Regions from separate parts of the Streptomyces sp. NBC_00820 genome, predicted to be linked through region 2. Evidence: riboswitches for the same ligand, from Rfam matches in the RefSeq annotation. Region 2 holds a riboswitch; the other holds the start of a gene.

Region 1 (15,196 bases), 2.5 Mb from region 2:
CCCTCTAATTAATCACCCATTGCGGGGAGCCGGGCGACGCGTCAGAACGTATCGCCCATATGAGGGCGATACGGTCGCGGGCATGTCTGCTGCCTTCGGTCCTCCCCAGTCCCTGCTCGTCCTCGGCGGCACGTCCGAGATCGCGCTGGCCACCGCGCGCCGGCTGATCGCCCGCCGTACCCGCACCGTCTGGCTCGCGGGCCGCCCCTCCCCCGCCCTGGACCAGGCCGCCGAGAGCCTGCGCACCCTCGGCGCCGACGTCCGTACCGTCGCCTTCGACGCCCTCGACCCCGAGTCCCACGAGGCGGTCCTCGGCAAGGTCTTCGCCGAGGGCGGCATCGACATGGTGCTGCTCGCCTTCGGCATCCTGGGCGACCAGGCCCACGACGAGCGCGACCCGCTGCGCGCGGTCCAGGTCGCGCAGACCAACTACACCGGGGCGGTCTCGGCCGGTCTGGTCAGTGCCCGCGCCCTGCAGAACCAGGGCCACGGCTCCCTGGTGGTCCTCTCCTCGGCCGCCGGTGAACGGGTGCGCCGCGCCGACTTCATCTACGGCTCCAGCAAGGCCGGCCTGGACGCCTTCGCCCAGGGACTCGGCGACGCCCTCCACGGCACCGGCGTGCACGTCATGGTCGTACGCCCCGGCTTCGTGCACACGAGGATGACGGACGGTCTGCCCCCGTCCCCGCTCGCCACCACCCCGGAGGCGGTGGCCACGGCCATCGAACTCGGCCTGCGCCGGCGCTCGGAGACGGTGTGGGTGCCCGGGTCGCTGCGCGTGCTGATGTCGGCCCTGCGGCACGCGCCGCGCGCGCTGTTCCGCAGACTGCCGCTCTGAACGCGGCCCTCCGGGCCGTGTCGGCGACGCAGCGCCGTCCGCCCGCGAGCCGGGCGGGACTTCCGCGAGGCAGGCGGGAGTTCGACGACAGGGCTTGGGGGGTGTCGTTTGGATCAGGTCGGATCAGGCCGCGGCGTCCGGTGCGGTGCCTCGGCGTGCGGCCGGATCGTCCTCGTACTGGGCGTACGTGGGTGATTCGGCCGTGCGGCGAGGTGCCGTGCCGGGGCGTCGCGGACCCGCGAAGATCGGGGAGACACCCCCTAGCAGCTCGCGATGGTGCCGTGCTCGATGCTCGCGGCCTGGGGCGGCACCACGGCACCGCCGAAGGCGTACTCGCGCAGCTTGCGCCACACCCCGTCGGGGCCCTGCTCGTACAGCGCGAAGCCGGCGCACGGCCACGCGGCCTCGAACGCGGCCAGTTCGGCGAAGGCGCGGTCCATCCCCGCTTCGTCGATGCCGTGGGCCACGGTGACGTGCGGGTGGTACGGGAACTGGAGCTCGCGCGCCACCGGCCCCGAGGAGTCCCGTACGCGCTGCTGGAGCAGGGTGCAGTCCTCGGCGCCCTCCAGGACGCGCACGTAGACCACCGGGGACAGGGGCCGGAAGGTACCGGTGCCGGACAGCCGCATCGGGAACGGACGGCCCGCCGCCGCGACCCCGGACAGGTGGGCGTCGACGGCCGGCAGGTCGGCCGCGTCCACCTCGGTCGGCGGGAGCAGGGTGACGTGCGTGGGGATGCCGTGAGCCGCGGCGTCGCCGAAGCCCGCGCGCCGCTCCTGGAGCAGGCTGCCGTGAGGCTCCGGGACCGCGATCGACACGCCGATCGTTACGGTCCCCACGTCGTCTCCTGTCCGTCGTGTGATGTCCGTCGTGTGATGTCTTCCCGGCCGGCGTCGTCCCGCCGTCCGGGCCACCGGCTTTCGACTGTAAGGCCACGGGTGTCCCGTGGGCAGGCGCAGCGGAAGTGATGTGCAGCGCTCTGCCCCGTCGGACATGTGTGCGGTCGTACGCCGTGCTGTTTCCAACGGGCCCCGGGATGCGCCGGGGCCCGGCCGGTCTCAGTGCTTGGCCGGCAGGAAGCCCACTCGGTCGTAGGCCTGCGCGAGGGTCTCCGCGGCGACCGCACGGGCCTTCTCCGCGCCCTTGGCGAGGATCGAGTCCAGCGTCTCGACGTCGTCCAGGTACTGCTGGGTGCGCTCGCGGAACGGCGTCACGAACTCGACCATGACCTCGGCGAGGTCGGTCTTGAGGGCGCCGTACATCTTGCCCTCGTAGTCCCGCTCCAGGTCGGCGATCGACTTGCCGGTGAGCGTGGAGTAGATGGTGAGGAGGTTCGACACGCCGGGCTTGTTCACGGTGTCGAAGCGGATCACCGTGTCGGTGTCGGTGACCGCGCTCTTGACCTTCTTCGCCGTCGCCTTCGGCTCGTCGAGCAGGTTGATGAGGCCCTTCGGCGTGGACGCCGACTTGCTCATCTTGATCGACGGGTCCTGAAGGTCGGCGATCTTCGCCGTCTCCTTGAGGATGTACGGCTTCGGGACGACGAAGGTCTCGCCGAAGCGGCCGTTGAAGCGCTCGGCCAGATCGCGCGTGAGCTCGATGTGCTGGCGCTGGTCCCCGCCGACGGGGACCTCGTTCGCCTGGTAGAGCAGGATGTCGGCAACCTGGAGGATCGGGTACGTGAACAGACCGACGGACGCGCGGTCGGCACCCTGCTTGGCGGACTTGTCCTTGAACTGCGTCATGCGGGAGGCCTCGCCGAAGCCGGCGAGGCAGTTCATGATCCAGGCGAGCTGGGCGTGCTCGGGGACGTGGCTCTGCACGAAGAGGGTGCAGCGGTCCGGGTCCAGTCCGGCGGCCAGCAGCTGGGCCGCGGCGAGCCGGGTGTTGGCGCGCAGCTCGGCCGGGTCCTGGGGGACCGTGATCGCGTGCAGGTCGACGACCATGTAGAAGGCGTCGTGGGATTCCTGCAGAGCCACCCACTGGCGGACGGCGCCCAGGTAGTTGCCGAGGTGGAACGAGCCCGCGGTGGGCTGGATCCCGGAGAGCACACGAGGTCGGTCAGAGGCCATGCTCACCATTCTCTCAGGTCCCGGGGGGCGATCCGGAACCGGCGGGAAACAGATGGGAACCGATCCCTCCTCGGCGGTGTAACAAGGGTGTGAGAACGCGGGAGGGGGGTCTCATCGCCGATGAGGCCGCGGTGATCGCTCGCGTACGCGCCGGGGAGCCGGAGGCGTACGCGGATCTGGTGCGGGCCCACACGGGCATCGCCCTGCGGGCGGCCGCGGCGCTCGGCGCGGGTGCGGACGCGGAGGACGTGGTGCAGCAGGCCTTCGTGAAGGCCTACTGCGCGCTGGGCCGGTTCAGGGACGGCGCGTCGTTCAAGCCGTGGCTGCTGGCCATCGTCGCCCATGAGACGAGGAACACGGTGCGGACGGCGGTGCGGCAGCGCACCCTCGCCGGGCGGGAGGCCGCCCTCGTCCGGGCCGAGCCGCTGATACCGGAATCGGCCGACCCGGCGGTGGCCACGCTCGAGACGGAGCGCCGCGCGGCCCTGCTGTCCGCCCTGGAGAAGCTGAGCGAGGAGCATCGCCTGGTCGTCACCTACCGCTATCTCCTGGAGATGAACGAGTCCGAGACCGCCCAGGCCCTCGGCTGGCCCCGGGGGACGGTCAAGTCCCGGCTGAACCGCGCCCTGCGGAAGCTGAGCCGGTTGCTGCCGGATTTCCAGCCTCGGGAAGGGGGTGAAGAGCGTGAGTGAGCCGTACGACGACGGGCCGTACGACGACGGTGAGCACGGCGTGGACGCGGACACTGGGGGCCCGGGTGCTCGTGGTGTCCGGGGCGATGGCGGGAGTGAGGACCGGAGCGGTCGCCGAAACCATGGCGGCAAGGCGCGGGGACGTGAGCGCGGGCGCGCTCGGGAGAGTGTGGCGCGGCTGCCGGAGGAGCTGCGGGAGCTCGGGCGGACGCTGAACCGACGGGAGACCGGCACGGCAGGCGGGGACGGCATGGCCGAGGACGCCGAGGACCCCGCAGGGGCCGCGGGCGCCGAGACGATGGTCGAGCGGGTGCTGGCGCAGATACTGGCCGAGCAGCTGCCCGTGCCGGCGGCCGAGGCGCCGAGAGCCCGCGAGCGGCTGAGCGCCGTCCGTCATTGGGCGCGTCTGCGGAGCCGTTCGCTGGTGGCGGTCCTCTGCGGTCTGCTGGCGGCGCTCGCGCTCACGCCCCCGGTGCGGGCGGCGGTCCTCGACTGGTTCGACTTCGGCGGCGTCGCGGTGCGCTACGACCCGGAGACGGTGCCCTCCCCGGGTGCCGAGGTGCCCGGCTGCGGACGCACGCTGTCCCTGGCGCAGGCGACGCGGCGGGCCGGCTTCGAGCCGCTGGTCCCGCGTGCGCTCGGGCGTCCGGACGCGGTGACGGTCACCCCGGAGCCGCACGGGCGCCTCCTGGTGAGCCTGTGCTGGCACGAGCGGGATCACACGGTCCGGCTGGACGAGTTCCCGGCGTCGCTGGACCCGGGCTTCACCAAGACCGTCCGGGAGCCGCCGCAGTGGCTGCCCCTGCGCGCAAAACCCAACGACGGCACGACCGACAACGCCCTCTGGTTCCCGCGACCGCATCTGCTGACCTTCTGGCTGGTGGACGACGACGGCCACCGGTTCGACCGCAGAGCGCGGACCGCCGGGCCGACGCTGCTGTGGATGCGCGCGAGCGGCGGAGCGCCGGGCGGCGCGGTGACGCTGCGGCTGGAGGGGGTCGCGTCACGGAACCAGGCTGTGGAGATCGCGAAGTCCCTCGCCGAGGGGCCGGAGACGTCCTCGAAATAGCGGGCGCCGGGTGGGAACCCCGGCGAGGCGGGCGGTGTACCAGAAGTGACACGCGGCTCGGGGCCGCCGGGAATCGACGCTTGGGGGATCGGATGACAAAAGGCAGGGTTCGTGAACTGGCAGCCTTGACAGGGGCGTTGGCGGCGCTGCTCGCGCTGCTGCTGTGGGGCGCCTCTTCCGCGGTGGCCGGTGGCCCGACGAGCGTGCTGGTGGGCTCACCCGAGAGCGAGAAAGCCACCGCGCTGTACTTCTCGGACCAGCGGTACGAGCAGTTGCAGCGGTTGCTGGGCCCGGTGGACAAGGGCGTGCGCAAGCCGCCGATGGAGGCCGGCATGGCCTCGGCCCGCCAGATCAATGTGACCTGGCTGGTGCACGACATGTCCCCATGGCGGATAGACCGGGTCTTCCCCCTCAAGTCCAAGCCCTACGCCGTCTGGATACACACGGCTGCCCACCCGGCCGAGTCCCCGAACGGCTACTGGCACCGCGCCGAACACCCCGACCAACTGCGCACGCTGCTCAAGGAGCTGGGCCTGATGGGCAAGGCCCGTGAGGGCGGCTTCAGTGGGGCCTTCCCGGGGCCCTGGCAGTCGGAGACACCGGGCACGACGACCGAGGAGCCGGCGGCCTCCGCACCTACGCTCTCCACGGGGACACGGGTAACGCGGGACACCGCCGCCGGCACCACCGACACGAGCGGCACGGACGGCAGCGGCTGGTGGTGGGCGATACCGGGCGCGGCAGTCGGGGCCGCGCTGGCCCTCCTGCTGCGACCCTTCGCCGTACACATGGCGTCGGCCGGACTGCGGCAGGAGGAGCGACAGCAGAAGCTGATCGATCTCTGAGCGGCTCTCCGACGCCCCCGCAGGGAGCGCCGGCAGCGCCTGCCGGGGCGTCAGCCCAGGTCGATCTCCGGGTAGAGCGGGAAGGCGGCCACGAGGTCGGTGGCCCGGCGGGAGATCTCGTCGGAGATCTTCGGGTCCAGGACGTGGGCGGCCTTGGAGGGAGCGCCCGACTTGGTGGTGCCGGGCTCGGTGGTGGTGAGAACGCGGTCGATGAGGCCGGCGACCTCGTCCATCTCGGCCGTGCCGAGGCCGCGGGTGGTGAGGGCCGGGGTGCCGATGCGGATGCCGGAGGTGTACCAGGCGCCGTTGGGGTCGGCGGGGATGGCGTTGCGGTTGGTGACGATGCCCGAGTCCAGCAGGGCGGACTCGGCCTGGCGGCCGGTGAGGCCGTAGGAGGAGGCGACGTCGATCAGGTTGAGGTGGTTGTCGGTGCCGCCGGTGACCAGGGTGGCACCGCGGCGCATCAGGCCATCGGCGAGGGCGCGGGAGTTGTCGACGATCCGCTGGGCGTAGTCCTGGAAGGAGGGCTGCCGGGCCTCGGCGAGGGCGACGGCCTTGGCGGCCATGACGTGCGGGAGCGGGCCGCCGAGGACCATCGGGCAGCCGCGGTCGACCTGGTCCTTGAGGGAGTCGTCGCACAGGACCATGCCGCCGCGCGGGCCACGCAGGGACTTGTGGGTCGTCGTGGTGACGATCTGGGCGTGCGGGACCGGGTCGAAGTCGCCGGTGAGGACCTTGCCTGCGACCAGGCCGGCGAAGTGGGCCATGTCGACCATGAGTGTGGCGCCGACCTCGTCGGCGATCTCCCGCATGATCCGGAAGTTCACCAGCCGGGGGTAGGCGGAGTAGCCGGCGACGATGATCAGCGGCTTGAACTCGCGGGCCTGGGCGCGCAGGGCCTCGTAGTCGATGAGACCGGTGGCCGGGTCGGTGCCGTAGGAGCGCTGGTCGAACATCTTGCCGCTGATGTTGGGCCGGAAGCCGTGGGTGAGGTGGCCGCCGGCGTCCAGGGACATGCCGAGCATGCGCTGGTTGCCGAAGGCCTGGCGCAGCTCGGCCCAGTCGGCGTCGGAGAGCTCGTTGACCTGGCGGACGCCGGTCTTCTCCAGGAACGGGACCTCGACGCGGTCGGCGAGGACGGCCCAGAAGGCGACGAGGTTGGCGTCGATGCCGGAGTGCGGCTGGACGTAGGCGTGCCGGGCGCCGAACAGTTCGCGGGCGTGCTCGGCGGCGAGGGACTCGACGGTGTCGACGTTGCGGCAGCCGGCGTAGAAGCGGCGGCCGACGGTGCCCTCGGCGTACTTGTCGCTGAACCAGTTGCCCATCGCCAGCAGGGTGGCCGGGGAGGCGTAGTTCTCGGAGGCGATCAGCTTGAGCATGTCGCGCTGGTCGTGGACCTCCTGGCCGATGGCGTCGGCCACGCGCGGCTCGACGGCGCGGATGACGTCGAGGGCCGCACGGAAGGCGGTGGACTCGATCGACAGGGGGGCGGACTCGGCGGTGCGGTCGGACATGGGGACCTCCGGACGTGGCGTTCTGCGTGCTCGGTTCGGCCCAGGCGCACGGCACTCGTTCCCACTCGGGCCGCTCCCCGATGGTCCGTCCCATCCCAGCGCGCCAGTCACGGCCCGTGGCCAGCCTACCGGCCACGCCGCGGCGTCCCGCGTCCGTCGTCCACCATGCGGGCGAAGGACGCGGGGACGGCACCATGCGGGCGGCGGGCAGCCGGGGCCTCGGAGAATCGCCCGTGCGGCCTCGCAGGATCGCTCGTGCGGCCTCGGAGGATTACCCATGCGGCCTCGCAGGATCGCCCGTGCGGCCTCGGAGGTTCGCCCGTGCGGCTCAGAGCATGACGGGCGGCTCGGAGGGCGAGGCGGGCGGCCTCAGAGGATGACGTGGGGCAGGAAGCGGGCGTAGGTGTCGGTGATCAGGCCGGAGGACTCGCGGATGCCGAGGCCCGCCGACTCGTCCTGGACGACCCAGGCGCCGAGGACGACGTGGTTGCCGTCGAAGGCGGGCAGCGGGGCCAGCTCCTGGTAGCAGCAGGGCTCGTCGTCCCGTAGGACCGCGGGAGCGCCCGGCTCGTGCACGGTCACGCCCGCGCCCTCCCGGCCGAGCAGGGGCTTGGCGACGTACCCGGTCGAGTCGGCCAGCTCGCGCGGGCCGTCCAGGTAGGCGGGCAGGAGGTGGGGGTGGCCGGGGTACAGCTCCCAGAGGATCGCCAGCAGGGCCTTGTTGCTCAGCAGCATCTTCCAGGCGGGCTCGATCCACAGCGTGCTGCCGGTGCCGCCGCCGTTGTCGAGCGTGTCCAGGACGTGGCCGCCGAAGTCGTCGGTGGTGAGCCATTCCCAGGGGTAGAGCTTGAAGATGCTCCGGATGAAGCGGAGCCGGTTGTCCACGAAGCGGCCGGAGAGGCTGTCCCAGCCGATCTCCTCCATGGAGATCCAGTCGGTGTCGAGGCCGGCCTGCTCGGCGGTCTCCTTGAGGTAGGCGACCGTCATCAGGTCCTCGCCCAGCTCGTCGACGGAGGAGTGCGCGAAGTGCAGGGGGCTGCCGGGCGGGAGGAGCGCGGCCTGCTTGCGCCAGGCGTCGACGAGGCGTTCGTGCAGGGAGTTCCACTGGTCGGCGCCGGGGAACCGGTCCGCCATCCAGAACCACTGCGGGGAGGCCGCCTCGACCAGCGAGGTGGGGGTGTCGGCGTTGTACTCCAGGAGCTTGGCCGGGCCGGTGCCGTCGTAGCGCAGGTCGAAACGGCCGTAGACGGAGGGGAGTTCGTCCCGGCGGTGCCAGGCCTCGGTGACGGCGCGGGCGACGCGCGGGTCGGTGATGCCGAGGTCGGCGAGGCGTCCGCGCTCCACGATGTGCCCGGCCGCGGCCAGGCACATCGCGTGCAGTTCCTCGACGGCCTCCTCCAGCGCCTCGACCTCCTCCAGCGAGAAGACGTAGTAGGCGCTCTCGTCCCAGTACGGGCGCAGGACGTCGTCGGGGTGCCGGGTGAGGGGGTAGACGAGTCCCTGTTCCTCGACGGTGCGCTGCCAGTCGGGGCGGGGTGTGATGGTGCGGCGTTCCATGTGGCGCTCCCGGTCGGTCAGCCGCCGGAGCTGCCGTGGCCGCCGCCGAAGCCGCCACGGTGGACGCCGGTGCGGTGGCTGTCGCTGTCGTCGTCGGAGTAGCGGCTCGAACGGCCCGAGCTGCCCTTGGACGGCTTGACGAAGGAGCCCCCGTCGATCCAGGAGCCCTTCTTCTTTCCGTTGTAGTACCAGGCGCCGTTCACCGCGGACTTCGCCGACTTGCAGTTCTTGTCGGAGACGACCTTGTAGCCCTTGGTGAGGTTGTAGCTGCCCCGGTCGACACAGCGCTTGTCCGGCTCGGACGAGCAGGCGGTCAGGGCGGCGGCAAGGAGGCCCATTCCGCCGAGGACGACCGTGGTGGACCGGAATTGTCGGCGTGCGTTCGCCATGCTGTCTCCCCCGTCGGCTGCGTGTTCTCGGCCCCCAGCCTAGAGAAGGGTGAGAACTGCTGTGCGGGAGACCCCAGATTCGCCCGCTCGCCTAGGGCCTCTCTTCCGGATCTTGCCGGGGTCGCGGGGCCTGGCACGCACTCCCCCAAGCTCTGCGAGCAGGGGGTACCCCCAGCGGCGTTGTCGTCACTCTCCCCCAAGCTCTCGGCTTCGCTCGAGCAGGGAGGGACCCCCATCGCGCCGCGTCGACTCCCTCCTCCGCCTTGCAGCTGCACGCACCAGACCCCGCTCGGGTCGGCCAGAAGGCACCGCAGACCGGAGCCGGCCTGATCCGGAAGAAAGACCCTAGAGTCGCTTCGTGCTGTTTGGAATGGTGTGCGCCCTCGGGGCGGCGGTCTGCTTCGGTACCGCGACGGTGTTGCAGGCGATGGCCGCGCGGGCGGCGGGCTCGCCGCAGGGCGCCGAGGCGGCGGCGGGCGAGGCAGCGGTCGGCGAGGCAGCGGTCGGTGAGGCGGCGCTGCTGCTGCGGGCCGTGCGGCAGTGGCGGTATCTCGCCGGGCTGGCGCTGGACGGGCTCGGCTTCCTGCTCCAGATCGCCGCGCTGCGCTCGGTGCCGATCTACGCGGTGGGCGCGGCGCTCGCGGCCAGCCTGGCGGTGACGGCGGTGGTGGCCGCGCGGCTGCTGCGGGTCCGGCTGAGCGGGCTGGAGTGGGCGGCGGTCGGCGTGGTGTGCGCGGGGCTCGCGCTGCTCGGGCTGGCCTCGGGCACGGAGGGCGACCGGAGCGGACCGGGGTGGCTGCCGTACGCGATGCCCGCGGCCGCTGCCGGGGTGCTGCTGCTGGGCGCGGTGGGGCGCCGGCTGTCCGGCAGGGCCCGCGCCCTGCTGCTGGGGCTCGGTGCGGGGTTCGGCTTCGGCGTGGTGGAGGTGGCGGTCAGGCTCATCGACTCGCTCGACCCCGTCGCCCTGCTCACCGACCCGGCGGTCTACGGTCTGCTGCTCGGTGGTGGTTGCGCGTTCCTCCTGCTGACCTCGGCCCTCCAGCGCGGCTCCGTGACCACGGCGACGGCCGGCATGGTGATCGGCGAGACGATCGGCCCGGCGGTGGCCGGCGTGGTCTGGCTCGGCGACCGCACCCGGGAGGGGCTGGCCTGGGCGGCGGTGCTGGGCTTCGCGGTGGCGGTGGCGGGCGCGCTGGCCCTGGCCCGTTTCGGGGAGGCTCCGGCCGGGACGAACACACCGGCCCCCGCCTCCGCGGCACGGTGAGCGACGGCGCCCGTGCCCTCCGGGCGGGCGCCTCGCCGGGAGCGGCCGGGGCCCCGACGCGACGAACCCCGGCTCCGTTTGAGGAGGCGGGGTTCGTCTTCTTGAGCGCCGGGCAGGCCTTGCACCTGCATTTCCCCGCAGGAAGCGGGGCGTCTTTCCTTGGACCACCAACGCGTGTCCAGACTCCGGGAGTTCCGGCGGCCTGTTCAAGATCCACTGTAGCGCAGGGCCGCTCGGGCGCCAACCCCCCGGCGCCCTCTGTGCGAAAACCTCCGGGGCCGGGCGCCCTCGGGTCCGCTCCCCCGCGCCCGGGACAGGGCCGGCCCGTGACCGGTCACGGCAGTGCCCTGCACAGCGCCTCCAGCGCCCCCGCCCATCCGCTGTCCGGCGGGGTGCCGTACCCCACCACCAGGGCGTCCAGGAGTGGGGCGACGGCCTCCGGGTGCCGGTGGAAGGACAGGCCGTGCAGGGCCAGCCCCTGCCAGGCCGCGGCCTGGACGACGGACCGTTCGGTGCCGGGAGGCAGCCGCAGCACCGCGTGCAGACCGGCGGCGATCCCGGTCACCTCGATGCGGGGGGCGTCGGGCGCGCGGCCGGCGACGGCGGCGGCGAGGGCGTCGCGGCGGCGCCGGTAGCGCAGCCGGGCGGAGCGGACGTGCCGGTCGTAGGCGCCGGAGGTGAGGAACTCGGCCAGCGTCAGCTGGTCCAGCACCCCGCAGCTGTCGATCGCGCCCTTGGCCGCGACCGCCTCCTCCAGCAGGGACGGGGGCAGCGCCATCCAGCCCAGCCGGAGTCCGGGGGCGAGGGACTTGCTGGCGGTACCGAGGTAGACGACCCGGTCGGGGTCGAGGCCCTGGAGCGCGCCGACGGGCTGGCGGTCGTAGCGGAACTCGCCGTCGTAGTCGTCCTCCAGGACCAGCCCGCCCGTCCGGCGCGCCCAGTCCACGACGGCGGCCCGCTGGTCGGGGTGCAGCGGCACGCCCATCGGGAACTGGTGGGCGGGGGTGAGCAGGACCGCCCCCTCGTCGCTCAACGCTCCCGTCTCCGTGCCGAGTTCGCCGTACGGCAGCGCGCGCGTCGCCAGTCCTTCGTCCCGCAGCAGCGCCCAGTGGGCGTCGAGGCCGTACGACTCCACCGCCACCGTGTCCGCCCCGCGCGCCCGCAGGACCGTGCCGAGGATGCGCAGCGCGTGGGAGAAGCCCGCGGTGATCAGGAGGGAGTCGGGGGCGGTGCGGACGCCGCGGGCGCGGGCGAGGTAGCCGGCCAGGGCGGTGCGCAGTTCGGGGCGGCCGCGCGGGTCGCCGTAGCCGAGGGCCTGGAAGGGGGCGGTGGCGAGGGCGCGGCGGGCTGCCTTGAGCCACTCGGCGCGCGGGAAGGCGGCGAGATCGGGGGTGCCGGGGACGAGGTCGTGGACGGGACGGCCCACCTCGCGGCGCGGAGGTGCCGCTCCGGGGCCGGCCGGCGGGCCGGCGGCCAGTTCGGCGACCCGGGTTCCGGAGCCCTGGCGGGCGGTGAGCCAGCCCTCGGCGACCAGGTCGGCGTAGGCCTCGGCGACCGTGTTGCGGGCGATGCCGAGGTCGGTGGCGAGGGAGCGGGAGGAGGGCAGCCGGGTGCCGGGGGTGAGGCGGCCGGTGCGGACCGCGTCGCGCAGCGCGTCTGTCAGACCGCGTCGCAGGCCGCCGGTGCCGGCCGGTTCAAGGTGCAGGTCGACGCCCCAGGTGGCCCATGGTTCCGCCATGGAAATGGACCATACTCCTGGGCTTTCCCGCTCCTAGGGTCGGACACATGAGTACCGCACAGGAAACCTCCGCATACGCCCCCGCACACACCCCGCGCCTGAACTGGACCGAGCACGCGCCCGACGTCTACAAGGCGATGGCCCGGCTGGACGCCGCCGCCCGGCAGGGCCTGGACCCCAAGCTGTGCGAGCTGGTCAAGATCCGCGCCTCGCAGCTCAACCACTGCGCGTTCTGCCTCGACATGCACACCAAGGACGCCCTCGCGGCCGGGGAGAGCATGGAGCGGATCATCCAGCTCAGCGCCTGGGAGGAGTCCCGGCACTTCTACACGGAGAAGGAGCTGGCGGCGATCGAGCTGACCGAGGCGGTCACTGTCCTGACCGACGGCTTCGTGCCCGACGAGGTGTACGAGAAGGCCGCCAAGCACTTCGAGGAGGTCGAGCTGACCCGGCTGATCGCCGCGATCACGGTGATCAACGCCTGGAACCGCTTCGCCGTGACGACCAGGATGGTCCCGGGCAACTACCGGCCCGGCCAGCACGGGTGACCCAGGGGGTACCGGCCGGGGACGAGGTGTACCCCTTCCGGTCCCCGCACCGGGACCGCGCCCCGGACGATCCGCCCGTCCCGCTCCCGGGGCCGCTCGACGTGCTCGGCCGCCAGAACGGCGAGGGCCCCGCGCACGCCGCGCACGCCGCGCTCGGCGTACTCGGCGTGCGAGGGGCCACTCGTGTCACGTTCGGAGCGGGGCTCCGGCGGGCGGCCGCGACCGCGTCGCGTGCGACCGTGCCGCGTGCGACCGTGCCGCGCGGGATCGTGCCGCGCGGGATCGCGGCCGCCCTGCGGCGGTACCGCTCAGGACAGCCATCGCTTCCACGTGGACTCGTGGCCGTCCACCCACTTCTTCGCCGCCTCCTGAGGGCTGAGCTTCTGGTCGGCGATCATCAGGGAGACCTCGTTCTGGTCCTCGGTGGTCCACCGGAACTTCTTCAGGAAGGCGGCGCCCTCTCCACCGGACTTCGCGAAGTCGGCGTTGAGGAACTTGCGCAGCGGGGTGTGCGGATAGGCGCAGGTGATCTTGTCCGCGTCCGTGTCGCAGCCCTCCTTGTACGGCGGCAGCTTCACCTCCGTCATGGGGACCTTCTTGAACAGCCACTGGGGTGTGTACCAGTAGGTCAGGAAGGGCTTCTTCTCCTTGGCGAACTGCCTCATCTGGGTGATCTGGGCGGCCTCGGAACCGGCGAACACCACCTGGTAGTTCAGCTTCAGGTTCTTCACCAGGGCCTTGTCGTGGGTGACGTAGGCCGGGGAGCCGTCCATGATCTGGCCCTTGCCGCCGCTCTCCGGGGTGCGGAAGAGGGAGGCGTACTTGTTCAGGTTCCGCCAGTCGGTGATGTCCGGGTGCTGCTTGACCAGGTAGGTGGGGACGTACCAGCCGATGTGCCCGGTCACCCCGAGGCCGCCCGCGTAGGAGACCGTCTTCTTGTCGTCGACGTACCGCTTCTCCTGCTCGGGGTGGCTCCAGTCCTCCAGGAGGGCGTCGACCCGGCCCTGGCTGAGGGCGTCCCAGGCGGGCACCTCGTCGACCTGGACGGTGTCGACGCGGTAGCCGAGCTTGTGTTCGAGGATGTACTGGGCGACGGCCACGTTGGACTGCGCGCCCACCCAGGACTGCACGGACAGGGTCACCGACTTGGCGCCGCCCGCGTTCGCGAAGGGGCTCGCCTGCTTGGTCATGTCGGCGGCGCCGCAGCCCGTGGTCACACCCGCGACGACGGCGGAGAGGGCGACGGCCACCAGGGCGGTGGTACGGACGCGCATGTCAGGCTCCCTTCTTCGCGTGCCGTTCGACGGGCTGGGTCACCCGGTCGAGCATCAGGCCGAGGCAGACGATGGCCGCGCCGGCCACCAGGCCGGTCGCCAGGTCGCCCTGGGCGAGGCCGAAGGCGACGTCGTAGCCGAGGGCGCCACCGCCGACCAGACCGCCGATGATGACGACGGCGAGGACCAGGACCACGCCCTGGTTGACGGCCAGCAGCAGCGACCGCCTGGCGAGCGGCAGCTGGACCTGCCAGAGCTGCTGGCGACTGGTCGCGCCGAGCGAGCGCGCCGACTCCATGGCGGCCGGGTCGACCTGGCGCAGGCCCTGCGCGGTGATCCGGACGACGGCGGGGAGGGCGTAGACGACGGCGGCGGCGACGGCGGGCGCGCGGCCGACGCCGAACAGGGCGACGACGGGGATCAGGTACACGAACTGCGGCATGGTCTGGAAGACGTCCAGGACCGGGCGCAGCACGCGGTCGACGCGTGCGTCGCGGGCGGCGGCGATACCGGTCGCGACACCGAGGACCAGGGTGACGGCGACGGCGGCCAGCACCTGGGAGAGGGTGTCGAGGGCGGGCTGCCACACACCGAGCGCGCCGATCGCGGCCATGGCGAGCACGGCGGTCAGGGCGGTGCGCCAGGTGCCGATCAGCCAGGCGAGCGCGGCGACGATCAGCAGCACCGACCACCAGGGCAGCCACTGCAGGCCGGAGCGGACCGGGTCCAGCATCCAGGTGGTGAAGTGACCGGCCCAGTCGGCGGTGCCGCCGACGACCGGGACGCCGGAGTAGAGGTGAGCGGTCATCCAGTCGACGGCCCGGTTGACCGGAGCGGCGATGTCCAGCGTCCAGCCGGAGGGCCAGTCGAGCCTGCCCAGCAGTCGGGCGGCCAGGGCGACGGCCGCAGCGGCGGCGAGCGCGTACGGCCAGCCGACGGCGCCGGGCCTGTCGGAGTCGCCGGCGCCGCGTCCGGCGGCGCCGGTGACCCGGTCCAGGACGACGGCGAGCAGCACGATCGGGATGCCGGCCGCGAGGGCGGCGCCCACGTCGACCGAGGCGAGCGCCTGGTAGACGCGGTCGCCGAGGCCGCCGGCGCCGATGACCGAGGCGATGACGGCCATGGACAGCGCCATCATGATCGTCTGGTTGAGGCCGAGGAGGAGTTCCTTGCGGGCCAGCGGGATACGGGCGGTCAGCAGCCGCTGGCGGGGCGTGGACCCGAGCGACTCGACGGCCTCCAGCACCTCGGGGTCGGCGCCGCGCAGGCCGAGCGCCGTGAGGCGGGCCATGGGCGGGGCGGCGTAGACGACGGTGGCGAGGACCGCCGCGGGGACGCCGATGCCGAAGACCAGGACGACGGGCAGCAGGTACGCGAACGCCGGGAGCACCTGCAT
Region 2 (15,196 bases):
GCGGTCGGCTGGTTCGGCGGCAGCTGCGGCTACTGCACGCCCTGCCGGGACGGCGACTTCGTCGTGTGCGTGCGGCTGAAGGTGCCGGGCTGGGCCTACGACGGCGGCTTCGCGGAGAAGGTGATCGTCCCGCAGGACGCGCTTGCCAGGATCCCCGAAGGGCTGTCGGCGAGTGATGCCGGGCCCATGGCCTGCGCGGGTGTGACCACGTTCAACGGACTGCGCCGCAGCGTCGCGCGGGCCGGGGACCTGGTCGCCGTGCTCGGTATCGGCGGCCTCGGGCACCTCGGGGTGCAGTACGCGGCCGCGATGGGCTTCGAGACCGTCGCGATCGCGCGCGGTCCCGAGAAGGCCGACTTCGCCAAGAAGCTCGGCGCCCATCACTACATCGACAGCACCTCCGGCACTTCCGTCGCCGAGGCGCTGCAGGCCCTCGGCGGCGCGAAGGTCGTCCTGGCCACGGCCGGCAACGCCGAGGCCATGTCGGGCGCGGTGGACGGCCTGGCCCCCCGAGGGCAGCTCGTGGTGATCGGCGTGACCCCCGAACCGATGAAGATCGCCCCGGCCCAGCTGATCCTGGCCGGCCGCGAGGTCACCGGTCATCCGTCCGGCACCGCGCAGGAGGTGCAGGACACCATGGAGTTCAGCGCCCTGCACGGTATCCGCCCCATGACCGAGACCGTGCCCCTGGACCAGGTCGGGCCCGCCTACCAGAAGATGCTCTCCGGAAACGCCCGCTTCCGGATGGTGCTCACCATGAGCTGAGCCGGGGCCTGTTCGTCTCCCTGACCAGGAAGGACCGCATCGCGCTGGCACGCTACGGCATCAGGGCGGTCTCGTTCGTGCTCCGGGAGCGGTCCCCGGCCCTGCTGGAGAAGGCACTTCTGGGGGCGGGCCTGGGCTTCGAGGACGAGGAGGGTCCGCGCGAGCTCATGGTGGACGTCTGCCTGCACCACGTCGTGGCCACGATGCTCGGTATGCGGCCGGAGGCGCTGTTCACGCGGGTCGCGGGACGTCTGCCGGGGACCGAGGGGGCGCGGATCATCCGCGAGTTCGGGCCTCGCGACGACGTCACTCCGGCGGCGTTCGCGTGGACCATGGCCGACACCCCTGACGGTCCCGACTTCTTCCGGGGCTGAACACCTCAGCCGGACCTGGGAGTTGCCCCGACCCCGAGCCGGCCACCAGAGGCTCGAAGCAGCCGTGCGTGACCAGGGTGACGTCGTGCCCGGCACGGCCGAGCCGGTGCCCCAGTCCGGTATAGGGGGCCACATCGCCGCGTGACCCCGCCGTCATGATCGCAACCCGCATGACGGCAAGTATGGCGGCGAAGAGGCTCGCCGGGGCCCAACGAACCGGCCCCGGCACCGACTTCACGCCGGTCCGCGCCCGCGAGCGCACCCGTGGGCGCCGGTCACACCCCGAGCTGCCGGGCGGCCGCGTCGACGGTCTGCTCCAGCAGCGTGGCGATCGTCATCGGGCCGACACCGCCCGGCACCGGAGTGATCAACGAGGCCCGCTCCACGGCCGAGTCGAAGTCGACGTCGCCGACGTTGCCCGCGTTGTAGCCGGCGTCGATCACGACGGCGCCCGGCTTGATGTCCTGCCCGCGGATGAGGCGCGGCCTGCCCACGGCGGCCACCACGATGTCCGCCTCGCGCACGGCCGCCGACAGGTCACGGGTGCGCGAGTGGCAGTACGTCACGGTCGCGTCGCGGGCCAGCAGCAGCATGCCCACCGGCTTGCCGAGGATCGCGCTGCGGCCCACCACCACGGCGCGCTTCCCGGCCGGGTCGACGCCGTACTCGTCCAGCAGGCGCAGGATGCCGCCGGGCGTGCAGGACACGAAGCCCGGCAGGCCGAAGCTCATGGTGGCGAACGACGCGAACGTGACGCCGTCGACGTCCTTCTCCGGGGCGATCGCCTCGAACGCGGCCCGCTCGTCGACGTGGTCGCCCACCGGATGCTGGAGCAGGATGCCGTGCACGGCCGGATCGGCCGACAACTTCCGCAGGGTGCCGACGAGTTCGGCGGTGGTAGTGGTGGCGGGCAGGGCAACGTGACGGGACTCGATGCCGGCCTTCCGGCAGCGGTTCTGCTTCATCCGGACGTAGGTGACGGACGCCGGGTCCTCACCGACCAGCACCGTCGCCAGACAGGGCGCGACGCCCGTCCTCGCGGTGAGATCCGCGGCCTTCGCCGCCGTCTCCTCGACGATGCGACGGGCGGCGGCGGTGCCGTCCATGAGACGGGCCTGGGTCACCTGGGTCATCTGCGCGCTCCTGAGCTGGTCGACGTTCATCGCCCAGGCGCGCGGCATCAACCACGGACCGCTCCCCGGTGGTACTCCACCTCAGCGCCAGTCACGGCCCGCGTACAGCGTAACCGAGGACGGGGACGGCACTGCGAGTGCGTACGGGGAACGGCCTTTCGGGCGGGTACGGGGAGGGTGGCCGGCGGGCGCGCCCACCGCCCGCCCCACTCCTCCCCACCGCATGGGTGCGTTCGCCGGGGCTGGTACCCCCTCACCGCAGCCTGGAGCGCCTCCGTCGCGAGGCGCCCGGCAGCGGAGGGTGCGCGCGTGCCGCGCGCACGAGTGAGCGGAGGAGCGCGGCCGAGGCCCGCAGGACCTGCGCGGACGGCGGCCCCGGCTGCGGAGAGTACGGCGTACCGCCCCGCCCGAGCGAGGTCCTGGCCGAGAAGGTCCAGGTCAGCCGGGAGGTGACCTGGACCCTCGTGGCCCGCCTGCCTAGCCCTCGTCCCATGCCTGGATCAGGATCTGCTCGCCGATCTTGCCGTCGCGCAGCGTGATCATCGACTCGGAGAGGACCTTGGTGCCGTCCGCGTACTCGCAGGACTCGGTGAACGCGGCGTGGGTGCCCTCGATGACGCACTCTTCCAGGTGGTGGGTCATGTCGCGGCTGTAGACCTCGTCGAGCATCTCGGCTATCTCGCCCCGGCCGCGCACGATCTTGGGATGGCTCGGCTGGGCGTTGTGGTCGATGATGCGGATCTCGGCGTCGTCCGCGTAGAGGGACAGCAGGTTGTTGCCGGTGTCCCCTTCGATGCCCCTGCGCAGTGTCTCGATGTCGAAGGTGGAGCCTGTCGCGGTGCCCATGATGACCTCCTTCGGGCGCCCGCGGCCCTGGGGGAGCGGATTGCACGGGCCCCACCTTCGAGGCTCCTCCGCCCCGGCGGTCACGGCAAGCGCAGGCGCCACCCTCCGCCTCACGAGTGAGCGCGGCCCGGCGCCCGTGTCCGGCCGGGGGGCGCCGCCGTTGCTGAAGACATGATCTCAACACGACGTATCGTCGCCGCCGTCGGTCTGGCCGTCGGCGTCACGGGCCTCGCCGCACCGCTGGCGAACGCGGCCGACGCGGGCACCACGAACCCCCAGCAGATCAACCCGATGACCACGCTGGACACGCTGGCCGTCAGCGACATCCCCGCCGAACACCGCGCCGAGGTCCCGCGCGTCACCGACCAGATGCGTTCGCTGAACGACCTCGGCAGCGGACTGAACCGGCTCAACGAGCTGCACCAGCTCACCGACCTCGCCGCGCCCGTGACCGGTCTGCTCCCCGCGGTCGAGGCCTGACCCGGCACGCGGACCCGAGGGCCGTCCCCGCCCGGGGGCGGCCCTCGGCGCTGCCGGAAAGATCCACTGCCGTCGACGTGTCCGTGCCGCGACCCGTCCGGCGCGCGTAGGGTCGGCACCGCAGGTGATTCTTCTACGCAGAGGGGCCAGGTCATGGCGCAGGAAGTACGCGGCGTTGTCGCACCGGGGAAGGACGAGCCGGTACGGGTCGAGACGATCGTGATCCCGGATCCCGGGCCCGGGGAAGCCGTCGTGCAGATCCAGGCCTGCGGTGTCTGTCACACCGACCTGCACTACAAAGAGGGGGGAATCACCGACGAGTTCCCCTTCCTGCTCGGCCATGAGGCGGCCGGTGTCGTGGAGTCGGTCGGCGAGGGCGTCACCGATGTGGCGCCGGGTGACTTCGTCGTCCTCAACTGGCGTGCGGTGTGCGGCAACTGCCGTGCCTGTCTGCGGGGCCGCCCCTGGTACTGCTTCAACACCCACAATGCGAAGCAGAAGATGACCCTCGCCTCCACCGGGCAGGAACTCACCCCGGCCCTCGGGATCGGGGCGTTCGCCGAGAAGACGCTCGTCGCGGCCGGACAGTGCACGAAGGTGGACCCGGCCGTCTCCCCGGCCGTGGCCGGCCTGCTTGGCTGCGGTGTGATGGCCGGCCTCGGCGCGGCGATCAACACCGGCAACGTGGGCCGCGGCGACTCCGTCGCCGTCATCGGCTGCGGCGGTGTCGGGGACGCGGCCATCGCGGGGGCGAACCTCGCCGGCGCCGCGAAGATCATCGCTGTCGACATCGACGACCGGAAGCTGGAGAAGGCGCGCGCCCTGGGCGCCACCCACACCGTCAACTCCCGTGAGACCGACCCGGTCGAGGCGATCCGCGAGCTGACCGGCGGCTTCGGCGCCGACGTGGTGATCGACGCGGTCGGCCGCCCCGAGACGTACAAGCAGGCCTTCTACGCCCGCGACCTGGCCGGCACCGTCGTCCTCGTCGGCGTCCCCACCCCCGAGATGAAGCTCGAACTGCCGCTGCTGGACGTGTTCGGACGCGGCGGCGCCCTCAAGTCCTCCTGGTACGGCGACTGTCTGCCCTCGCGGGACTTCCCCATGCTCATCGACCTGCACCTGCAGGGCCGCCTGCCGCTCGACGCGTTCGTCTCCGAGACCATCGACATCAACGAGGTCGAGGCGGCGTTCGAGCGGATGCGGCAGGGCGACGTGCTCCGTTCGGTGGTGGTGCTGTGATGACCGCGCGCATCGAACGCCTCGTCACCTCCGGCCAGTTCACCCTCGACGGCGGTACCTGGGACGTCGACAACAACGTGTGGATCGTCGGCGACGACCACGAGGTGATCGTCATCGACGCCGCCCACGACGCCGAGGCCATCCTTCGCGCCGTGGGCGACCGCCGGGTCACCGCGATCGTGTGCACCCACGCCCACAACGACCACATCGACGCGGCCCCCGCCCTCGCCGACCTCACCGGCGCCACCATCTGGCTCCACCCCGACGACCTGCCGCTGTGGAAGCAGACCCACCCCGACCGCGACCCCGACGCCCATCTCGTCGACGGCCTGGTCCTCGAGGCCGCCGGCGCCGACCTGACCGTCCTGCACACCCCCGGGCACGCGCCCGGCGCGGTCTGCCTGTACGACCCCGGGCTCGGCGTCGTCTTCACCGGCGACACCCTCTTCCAGGGCGGCCCGGGCGCCACAGGACGGTCGTACTCGCACTTCCCGACGATCATCGACTCCGTCCGCGACCGGCTCCTCGACCTCCCCCCGGAGACCAAGGTGCTCACCGGCCACGGCGACTCCACGACCATCGGCGCCGAGGCTCCCCACCTGCAGGAATGGATCGACCGGGGGCACTGACCCGGAAGACCGGCACGAGAAGTCCGGCACAAGAAGACCGGCACAGAAGCCGGCGAAAAGGCGACAGGAGATGTCCGGCTTTCCCGTGAGAGTGGTCCGCGACAGGAGTCGTACCGCACAGGAGGCCGGACATGTCAGGACCGCTGCAGGGCAAGGTGGCGCTGGTCGCCGGAGGGACCCGGGGTGCCGGACGGGGCATCGCCGTGGAACTCGGCGCGGCCGGCGCCACCGTCTACGTGACCGGCCGCAGCACCCGCGCCCACCGCTCCGAGTACGACCGTCCGGAGACCATCGAGGACACCGCCGACCTCGTCACCCAGGCCGGCGGCCACGGCATCGCGGTGCCCGTCGACCATCTGGACAAGCCCGCCGTACGGGCCCTCGTGGACCGCATCGCGGAGGAGCAGGATCGCCTGGACGTCCTCGTCAACGACATCTGGGGCGGCGAGAAGCTCTTCGAGTGGGACGCGCCCGTGTGGGAGCACGACCTCGACAACGGGCTCCGGCTGCTCCGGCTCGCCGTCGAGACGCACGCCGTCACCAGCCACTTCGCACTGCCGCTCCTGCTGCGCCGGCCCGGCGGCCTGGTGGTGGAGGTCACCGACGGCACCGCCGACTACAACCGCGACACCTACCGCGTGAACCTCTTCTACGACCTGGCCAAGGCGTCCGTGCTGCGCATGGCCTTCGCGCTCGGCCACGAACTCGGCCCGCGCGGCGCGACCGCGGTCGCGCTGACCCCCGGCTGGCTGCGCTCCGAGATCATGCTCGACACCTTCGGCGTCCGCGAGGACAACTGGCGCGACGCCCTCGACCAGGTCCCGCACTTCGCCATCTCCGAGTCCCCGCGCTTCGTCGGCCGCGCCGTCGCCGCTCTCGCCGCCGACCCCGGCGTGGCCCGCTTCAACGGGCAGTCCCTGTCCAGCGCCGGACTCTCCCAGGTGTACGGCTTCACCGACCTCGACGGCAGCCGGCCCGACGCCTGGCGGTACCTGACCGAGGTGCAGGACACGGGCAAGCCGGCCGACGTGACCGGCTACCGGTGACTCACAGCCGCGGCAGCGGCCGGCGCGCCGAGTGACCGGGCGGCAGCGCGAGATCCTCCCGCACGGCCGCGTAGTAGCTCGCGCGGCCGGCGCGCTGCCGCTCCAACAGGGCCTGCCAGGGCGCGGGTTCGCGCCGCTCCTCCCGCACGAACCGTTCCATGTCCATGACCACGACGACCCATTCGCGGGCCTTCTCCACGACCGCCTGGCTGCCCAGCAGCAACAGGGTCTCCACGGACGGATCCCTGGCGACGGCCGCCTCGGCCAGCAGAGGATCCGCCTCCGCGGGCGGCAGCGGGTGCGGAGGCGGGTCATTGCCGAAGTGGGCGGCCGTCCGGTACGTCAGCGTGACCGACTGCTTCAGCGTGCGCGCGTAGTCGGCGTACACCCTGAGCCGCCGCTCCTCCCAACGCGCCGCCTGCTCGCGCCGGAAGCGGACCTGATCGCCCCGGACCACGGCCAGATACGAACCGAGCGCGCCGATCACGACACCGATGAGGGCCGGAAGTTGCTGCAGGAACGCGGACATGTGCGCACGCTGTCTGTCGCGTTGATCGTCCGGGCCGTACGGTCACTGCCATGACCGGACTCGAACGCTTCGCAGGCCACGGAGTTCTCGTCACGGGCGCGGCCCGCGGCATCGGCGCCGCCGTCGCCCGGCGGCTCGCGGAAGAGGGGGCGCGGGTCCTCGTCACCGACCAGGACGCCCCCGAGGCGGACCGCACGGCCGCCGCCCTGCGGCAACAGGGCCTCACCGTCGAGGCGTTGGCGTGCGACGTCGCCGACCGGGCATCCGTCGAGGCGGCCGTCGCGCACGCCGTGACGGCCTTCGGCTCGCTCGACGTGCTGGTCAACTGCGCCGCCCACTGCACCCCGGACGTGCCGCTCTTCGAGGACGACCCCGACGAGGCCTGGGCCCGTGACCTCGACATCACCCTCACCGGCACCTACCGCTGCTGCCGCGCCGCCCTGCCGCACCTCGCCGCCCGCGGACGCGGTGCCATCGTCAGCATCGGCTCGGTCAACGGACTCCAGGACTACGGCAATCACGCCTACAGTGCCGCCAAGGCAGGCCTCGGCTCCCTCACCAGGACCCTCGCCGGGCACGCGGCCGCCCGCGGCGTCCGGGTCAACCTCGTCGCTCCGGGTACCGTCCGCACCTCGGCCTGGGAGGGGCGCGACGGCGAAGTCGAGGCCGTCCGCGCGCTGTACCCGCTCGGTCGGGTCGGTGAACCGCAGGACATCGCGGCCGCCGTGGCCTTCCTCGCCTCCCGTGACGCCGCCTGGATCACCGGGACCACGCTCGTGGTCGACGGCGGACTCACCGCCGTGCACACCGGTTTCCACGCCGCGCTCCGCCAAGCCTGAACCGTCAGGACGTGTGCGCCTTCAGCGCTTCCAGCACGCGCCGCGTATCGTCAGCCGTCGTACGCCAGTTGCTGAACGCCGCGCGCAGCGCCGGCACCCCGCCGTACACCGTCGGCGTGAGGAACGCCTCGCCGGACTCGGCGACCGCCCGCGCCAGCGCGTCGACCCGCTCCACGGACGGACTCTCCCCGGCGAGCGTGAAGCAGACGACGTCGCCGGCCGGCACGGGCTGACCGTCCTCGCCGACGAGACGATGCGCGACCTGGACCTCAGAACACCGCCCGGCACCGAACCCCACCTCGCCGGAGCCCGGGTGATCCAGATCGGCTCCGCGAGCAAGACCCTGTGGAGCGGCCTCCGGGTCGGCTGGATCAGGGCGGGCGCGGACCTCGTACGAGAACTGTGCCGCAACCCCCTCCAGGCCCAGCTCTCCCCGCCCCCGCTGGAGCAGCTGGTCGCCACCGAACTCCTCGGGGCACCCCTCCCGGACCTCCTCGCCGACCGCCGCGACCGCCTGCGCGCCCAGCGCGACCACCTCGCGGCGCTGCTGACCGGGGCCGGATGGACGTGCACCGTCCCGGACGGCGGACTGACCCTCTGGTCGCGCCTGCCCGACGGCATCGACGCCACCGCCCTCGCGGCGCACGCCGCCGCCCTCGGCCTCGCGGTCACCCCGGGCCCGTACTTCGCCGCCGACCGCACCACCCTCACCCACCACCTGCGGCTGCCGTTCACGGCGACGTGCGACGTGCTGACACGGGCGGTGGGGCTGCTGGGGGAGGCGGCGAAGTTCACCGTTTCGTCACAACCCGGCCGGAACGACAACTGCCGGGGGCGTGAACAGGTCTAGTAGGCGGAAGTAGCGCATACCGCGCACGGGCGCCCGGGAGGATCTGGGCAAAAGGGGAGAAGGGGAAGAGGGAGACATGGGGGACATACGTCGACGAGGCGTCGTCGCGCTCGGTGTCGCCGGGCTGGTGGCGCCGCTCACGCTCGCGCTCGGCGCGGCACCGGCCCAGGCCGCGAGCTGCACCACGCAGGCGGGGCCGTACCAGAAGCAGGTGGAGAAGTTCCTGGGCCGTCCGGTCGACGGCAAGCAGTCCACCGCCGACTGCAACGCCATACGGTCTTTCCAGAACAAGCACGGCATCACGCCCGCCATCGGCTACGCGGGCTCCGTCACCTGGGGCGTGATGGACCTCATGAACAAGCAGAAGGCCGTCGGGAAGAACCCCAACAAGGACGGCAAGTGCCCGGTGAACAAGGGCCGCATCGCCTGCGTGAACCTCACGCTCCAGCTGAGCTGGATCCAGGACGGCCGCAGGCTCGTGCACGGGCCCGTGCCGGTGCGCACCGGACGGAACGGCTACGAGACGCGCACCGGGCTGAAGAAGATCTACTGGCGGGACATCGACCACGTCTCGAGCATCTACAACGTGCCGATGCCGTACAGCCAGTTCTTCGACGGCGGCCAGGCCTTCCACTCGGTGAACCTCAGCATGTGGAACCCGCCGGGCTCCCACGGCTGCGTCAACATGACCCCGAAGGAGGCCAAGGCGTACTGGTCGCTGCTGAAGAAGGGTGACGACGTCTTCGTCTACGGCCGCAAGCCGGGCACCTGAGCGCATGGCCGACGGACGGCGGGCCGGCGGGCGCGGAGCTGAACTGCCGCGCCCGCGGACCCCATTGACGTGATGAGCGACACGGTCCGAAATGTCCGGATCAGGGGTACTTACTCACAACGCCTTCACCCCGGTCGGCATATGCTTCACAGCATGTCCACCACTGTTGAAGCCGCCTCCGAGCGATCGGCCGCGGAGGTCAACGAGGAGATCCGGGCCCTGTGGCTCCGGTCGGGCGGGACACTGACCACGGAGCAGCGCGCGGAGTACCAGCGCCTCGTGTTGGAGTGGGCCGAGGCGGCCCCCGAGTAGCACCGGGGTGGTCCCGGGCGACCGCTGTCGCGGCCTCCCGGACGACCTTGGAGCCACCTTTCGTCGGCCCCGCCCGCGATGCCCCCGCTCAGCCCCAGGTCGCCGAGTAGTACCGCCGGTAGGCCCGGCGATCCTGCTCCGCCCGGATGAACCGGGTCGCGACCAGGAGGATCAGGCTGCCCGCGATGACCAGCAGCCCGGGGCCGATGGCCCGGGCGTCAGTGAGCCGTGCCAGCAGGGTCTGGCCCTCGGTCGTGCCCGTGACCGGCGCCGAGGAGCCGGGAGAGGCCGCGTTCGGCGTCATCGCGCCCTGGCCGGCGGCCGTGGCCGAGGGCGCCGGGGAGGCGCTCTGGGTGCCGGCGGCGTTCGCCGCGGAGACCAGCAGGCGCACGTTCAGCGCCGCCAGCGCCTTGGTCACCGGCTGGAAGAACGTCGTTCCGCCCGTCTTGCAGTCGCCGTTGCCGCCCGAGGTGACACCGAGCGCGACGCCCTCGGAGAAGAGCGGGCCGCCGCTGTCGCCCGGCTCGGCGCACACATTGGTCTGGATGAGCCCGGTGACCGCGCCCTCGGGGTAGTTCACGGTCGCGTTCAGCGCGGTCACCTGGCCGTCGTGCAGCCCGCTGGTGCTGCCGCTGCGGAACACCCGCTGCCCCACCGACGGATCGGCCACCCCGGTGATCCTGACGCCCTTGCCGCCGCCGATCGAGACCACGTCGGCGCCCTCGCCGGCCGAGCCGGAGTCGTACTGGACGAGGGAGAAGTCGTTGCCGGGGAAGGTGCTGCGGACCGTGCTGCCCAGCTTCTGGTCGCCCTGGCTGTCGGCGAACCAGATGGATCCGGACGGACCGCAGTGGCCCGCGGTGAGGATGAAGTCCCGCTGTCCGTCACTGACGTTGAAGCCCGCCGAGCAGCGGCCGCCGGTGGACAGCAAGGGCAGCGCCCCGTTCAGCCGGGTGGTGAAGGCACCCTTGGTGCGCTCCATGTGCACGAAACCACCGATGCCCGAAGCGACTTGGGACAGGCGCGACCAGTCGCCGGCCGACACCGTGCGGTCCGCCTGCACCACGACCTGGTTGGTCCGGTAGTCCACCATCCACGCCGTGCCCGCCACGCGCGGCGCCGAACCCAGCGTGGCGGTGGCCGACTTCAGCTCGTCCATGCTGTGCCGTACGACCTTCGGCACGGCCCCGGCGCCGCGCACCTCCCGCGCGGCAGCCGCGTCGGTCACCGCGACGACCGGGCGTCCGTCGGCGCCGATCCAACTGCCCGCGGTCCGTGTCGTGCCCAGCCTCGCGGCCAGCGCGGCACCCGCGTCACCGGCCTTGCCGGCCGAACCGGCGGCGGTCGTCCCGGCGGCGGCGGCCGACGTGGCGGGAGGCTCGCTCGCCATGGCCGCCTGGGCGACCATCGCACCCCCCAGAAGAACTCCGCCGACCGCCGCCAGCCGTGTCACCCGCCGGACGACCCGTCGTCGTGCGTGCCTCATGCATGGCTCCCGAACCCCGAACGCGCGATGCCCGTCCGGCACCGCGGGGCCCTCCGGTCGTCGAGCGCCCGGCCTTGAGTACGTGCCCCGGGCCCAGGGTGTTCACCGGCGCCCGGGGCGTTCACCAGGCCGAGGTGTCCGGCGGCGTCAGTTCTTGCGCGCGACCCCGCCGAACATCGCGACCTCCTCCGGCTCGGCCCCGTTGGTGTGCTCCGGGCGCCAGCGCGAGCAGGACACCACGCCCGGCTCCAGCAGCTCCAGGCCTTCGAAGAACCGGGTCACGTCCTCGGGCGTGCGCTGGGTCAGCTTCGGAGTGCCGTGCTCGTTCCAGAACTTGACCGCCTCGTCCACGTCCGGCATCGACGGGCTGGTGATGGTGTGGGACAGCACCAGATGGCTGCCGGACGGCAGCCGGTCCGTCAACTGCCGCACCAGGCCGTACGGGTCCTCCTCGTCACCGATGAAGATGGTCACGCCGAGCAGCATCAGCGCCACCGGCTCGCTGAAGTCCAGTGTCTTCGCGGCGTGTTCGAAGATCGCGTCGACGTTGCGCAGGTCCTCGTCCAGATAGTCGGTACGTCCCTCGGGCGTGCTGGTGAGCAGGGCGCGGGCGTGCGCGAGGACGAGCGGGTCGTTGTCGACGTACACGATCCGGGTGTCCGGCGCGACGCGCTGGGCCACCTCGTGCGTGTTGTCGGCGGTCGGCAGCCCGGTGCCGATGTCCAGGAACTGCCGGATGCCCACCTCGCCGACCAGATGACGGACGGCCCGGCCGAGGAACAGGCGGTCGGCGCGCGCGTACTCGCCGATGCCCGGGTGCAGTTGGCGGATCTGGTCACCGGCCGCGCGGTCGACCTCGTAGTTGTCCTTGCCACCGAGCCAGTAGTTCCAGATCCGGGCGGTGTGCGGCTGGCTGGTGTTGATGCGGGCGCGCAGCGACGAGGCGACGTCGTTGGTGGTGGCCGGGTTGTCGGTCACGTGGTCAGCTCCTGGATACCGGGTGAGAGGTACACCGTTCATCCGGCAATCTAGACGCCCGAGTTGATCTCCGCCGCTGGTCCGCGGTATTCCGTCGCCCCGAGACGGGAAGCGCCGGGTGCGACGCGCCGGATCGGGCGCGGATGGAGAGCGGATGGGCCAGGGAGAGACCGGTGAGAGGCCGGGGAAAGGCCGGGGGGAGGCTGGGGAGTGTCCGCGGACGGGCCTCCCGGCCGTGGGCCAAGAGGCCGCCGCCCGCGCCACGCCCACCGGGCCCGCCCCGTTCCCGGGCACGCCACGGGCGCCTATCTTGAGCCCCATGACCCGCATCCCGCACGACGCATCCGGCGCCCCCGACCCGCTGCGCGCGCTCGGCCTCGATCGGCTGCGCCGTCGTACGAGCATGAAATGGCGCACCTATCCCGAGGACGTGCTGCCCCTGTGGGTGGCCGAGATGGACGTGCCGATCGCCGAACCGGTCGTCCGCGCCGTCACCGACGCGCTCGCGCTCGGCGACACGGGCTACCCGGCGGGCACCGCCTACGCCGAGGCGCTGGCCGGCTTCGCCGCCAAGCGCTGGGACTGGGACGGCATCGCCGTCGAGCGCACCGCGCTCGTGCCGGACGTCATGCTCGGCGTGGTCGAGATGCTGAAGCTGGTCACCGGACCGGGCGACCCGGTGATCGTCAACTCGCCCGTGTACCCGCCGTTCTACCAGTTCGTCACGCACATGGACCGGCGCGTGGTGGAGGCCCCGCTCGGGGCCGGACTGCGCATCGACCTCGGCGTGCTGGAGGACGCGTTCCGCGCCACGACCGCCGGCGGTGACCGCGCCGCGTTCCTGCTGTGCAGCCCGCACAACCCCACCGGCACCGTGCACATCGCCGCCGAACTGGCCGCCGTCGCCGACCTCGCCGAGCGGTACGGCGTCCGTGTGGTCGCCGACGAGGTCCACGCCCCGCTGGTCTCCCCGGACGTCACCTTCGTGCCGTATCTGAGCGTGCCCGGCGCCCAGCGCGGCCTGTCGCTGATGTCCGCCTCCAAGGGCTGGAACCTGCCCGGACTCAAGGCCGCGCTCGCCCTCGCCGCCCCCGGTGCCGCCGCCGACCTCGACCGGATGCCCGAGGAGGTCAGCCACGGCCCCAGCCACCTCGGCGTCCTCGCCCACACCGCCGCCCTGAACGACGCCACCGACTGGCTGGACGCGCTGCTCCCCGGCCTCGACGCCAACCGGCGCCTGCTCACCGCCCTGCTCGCCGAGCACCTGCCGGCCGTCCGCGTCCACCCCGGCCAGGGCACCTACCTCGCCTGGCTCGACTGCCGTGCCCTCGGCCTCGGCGACGACCCCGCACAGGTCTTCCTCGACCGCGGCCGGGTCGCCCTCAGCTCCGGAATCCCCTTCGGCACCGGCGGCGCCGGGCACGCGCGCCTCAACCTGGGGACCTCACCGGAGATCCTGGCCGAAGCGGTACGGCGTATGGCGGCGGCCGTGGCCTGACGTCCTCCTAGACTGCGCACATGGACGAGACGCTCGTTGCCCGGCTCGGCGCCGGCAAGTACCTGCTGGTCACCAGCTTTCGCAAGGACGGCACGCCCGTCTCCACTCCGGTGTGGGTGGTGCCGGACGGCGACACCCTCGGTGTGTGGACGGCCGCCGACAGCTGGAAGGTGAAGCGGATCCGCCGCCGCGCCGACGTCCTGGCCGGCCCCTGTGACCTTCGCGGCAACCCCACCGGCGACCAGGCCCCCGCCACCGCCGAGATCGCCGACGCGGCCACCACCGCACGCTACCGGGGCCTCATCGCCCGCAAGTACGGCATCGTCGGCCGCCTCACCCTGCTCGGCAGCAGGCTGCGACGCGGCCTGGACGGCACGGTGGGGATCACGGTGACGATGAACCCGTGAGGTGCGGGGCGCCGGGTGCACCGCGTATGCGGGTCAGCTGCCGGTGTCCAGCCGGCGGGCGAGGTCATGGGCGGTGGCGCTGGTGAGGTCACCGACGAAGGGCCCGGCGATCTCGAGACGGCCGCCGGTGATCGAGGAGGTCACCAGGGGGTTGCCCCGGAGCTTGCCGTCGATGACGATCGCGAACTCGTTGCGCGGGGACGGGGCCGCGGCGATGGAGCCGGTGAGGGCGGCGAAACGGCTCCGGTCGGCGGAGTCGAGGGTCACGTCGACGCGCCAGGTGCCGTCGGTGCTGCTCCTGGCCGCCTTCGCGGAGGCGACATGGACGTCCGTCATGCCCCTGGCCCGGTCGGCGTGGATGCAGAACGCCTGGTGGGTCGCGCTCGCGTGGACGGTGTAACCGCCGCTGCCATGGGTGCAGGTGCGCTCCCTGGACGAGGTGACCGGCAGGATGGACAGGGCCGCCTTCCCGGTGTTCCCCGTGACCCCTGCGGCCGGCCGAACCACGTGCGCGTGCCCGGTCGCGCCGTCCGCGACGGTGACCCAGGCGGTGGCGACCACAGCGGCGACGGCTACGCCGACCCCGGCGCGGGCCAGGCGCTGCCGCCGCCGGGCGGCCTCCAGCGCGCCGTCGGCCAGGCCGACCAGATGGCGACCGGCGGACTTGCCACCGCTGTCCTGGACATGGGCGTGCAAGGCATCGCGGAGCAACGTTTCGTGCAGCGGGTGTTCGGTCGAGTCGTTCATACGACGACGCTCCTTCCGGAGGCGGTGGAGGAGGCGGTGGAGGAGGCGGCGGCGGTGGAGGAGGGGTCGGCCGACGGCCCTGCCTCGGCCAACGTGGCGCGGAGGGAGGCGAGGGCCTTGTGGGTCTGGCTGCGGACCGTCCCCTGGGCGACGCCCAGAATCGCGGCGATCTCGGTGTCCGGCCGGTCCTCGAAGTAGCGCAGCACGATCACCGCGCGCTGGCGCTTGGGCAGCCGTCGCAGCGCGGCCATGATGTCCTGCCG

What was found. Region 2 has a riboswitch for ZMP and ZTP ahead of OIB37_RS33380 (bifunctional 5,10-methylenetetrahydrofolate dehydrogenase/5,10-methenyltetrahydrofolate cyclohydrolase). Riboswitches for the same ligand answer to the same signal wherever they lie in the genome.
Region 1: it holds a riboswitch for ZMP and ZTP, as region 2 does, so the genes downstream of both, OIB37_RS22555 (glycine hydroxymethyltransferase) here and OIB37_RS33380 (bifunctional 5,10-methylenetetrahydrofolate dehydrogenase/5,10-methenyltetrahydrofolate cyclohydrolase) in region 2, are expected to answer to the same signal.

The regions. Positions count from the first base shown of each region.
Region 1 covers NZ_CP108882.1:4,968,071-4,983,266, reverse strand. Annotated here, with positions in the region: gene OIB37_RS22585 (decaprenylphospho-beta-D-erythro-pentofuranosid-2-ulose 2-reductase) at 83-838, shown strand; gene OIB37_RS22580 (2'-5' RNA ligase family protein) at 1,099-1,677, opposite strand; gene trpS (tryptophan--tRNA ligase) at 1,897-2,910, opposite strand; gene OIB37_RS22570 (RNA polymerase sigma factor) at 3,042-3,602, shown strand; gene OIB37_RS22565 (hypothetical protein) at 3,772-4,671, shown strand; gene OIB37_RS22560 (hypothetical protein) at 4,797-5,516, shown strand; gene OIB37_RS22555 (glycine hydroxymethyltransferase) at 5,567-7,030, opposite strand; ZMP/ZTP riboswitch at 7,062-7,151, opposite strand; gene OIB37_RS22550 (glutathionylspermidine synthase family protein) at 7,400-8,587, opposite strand; gene OIB37_RS22545 (hypothetical protein) at 8,605-8,976, opposite strand; gene OIB37_RS22540 (hypothetical protein) at 9,347-10,240, shown strand; gene pdxR (MocR-like pyridoxine biosynthesis transcription factor PdxR) at 10,575-11,978, opposite strand; gene OIB37_RS22530 (carboxymuconolactone decarboxylase family protein) at 12,026-12,526, shown strand; gene OIB37_RS22525 (ABC transporter substrate-binding protein) at 12,835-13,800, opposite strand; gene OIB37_RS22520 (ABC transporter permease) at 13,802-15,196, opposite strand, start outside.
Region 2 covers NZ_CP108882.1:7,485,203-7,500,398, forward strand. Annotated here, with positions in the region: gene OIB37_RS33365 (alcohol dehydrogenase) at 1-765, shown strand, start outside; gene OIB37_RS33370 (hypothetical protein) at 843-1,139, shown strand; partial or broken gene OIB37_RS33375 (glycosyltransferase) at 1,171-1,311, opposite strand; gene OIB37_RS33380 (bifunctional 5,10-methylenetetrahydrofolate dehydrogenase/5,10-methenyltetrahydrofolate cyclohydrolase) at 1,415-2,263, opposite strand; ZMP/ZTP riboswitch at 2,297-2,377, opposite strand; gene OIB37_RS33385 (nuclear transport factor 2 family protein) at 2,750-3,118, opposite strand; gene OIB37_RS33390 (hypothetical protein) at 3,290-3,598, shown strand; gene OIB37_RS33395 (S-(hydroxymethyl)mycothiol dehydrogenase) at 3,752-4,840, shown strand; gene OIB37_RS33400 (MBL fold metallo-hydrolase) at 4,840-5,469, shown strand; gene OIB37_RS33405 (SDR family oxidoreductase) at 5,601-6,515, shown strand; gene OIB37_RS33410 (hypothetical protein) at 6,517-7,044, opposite strand; gene OIB37_RS33415 (SDR family NAD(P)-dependent oxidoreductase) at 7,095-7,883, shown strand; partial or broken gene OIB37_RS33420 (aspartate aminotransferase family protein) at 7,888-8,097, opposite strand; gene OIB37_RS33425 (aminotransferase class I/II-fold pyridoxal phosphate-dependent enzyme) at 8,137-8,733, shown strand; gene OIB37_RS33430 (L,D-transpeptidase family protein) at 8,810-9,505, shown strand; gene OIB37_RS33435 (hypothetical protein) at 9,659-9,817, shown strand; gene OIB37_RS33440 (S1 family peptidase) at 9,906-11,303, opposite strand; gene OIB37_RS33445 (SAM-dependent methyltransferase) at 11,451-12,281, opposite strand; gene OIB37_RS33450 (MalY/PatB family protein) at 12,601-13,779, shown strand; gene OIB37_RS33455 (PPOX class F420-dependent oxidoreductase) at 13,800-14,186, shown strand; gene OIB37_RS33460 (SecDF P1 head subdomain-containing protein) at 14,220-14,933, opposite strand; gene OIB37_RS33465 (SigE family RNA polymerase sigma factor) at 14,930-15,196, opposite strand, start outside.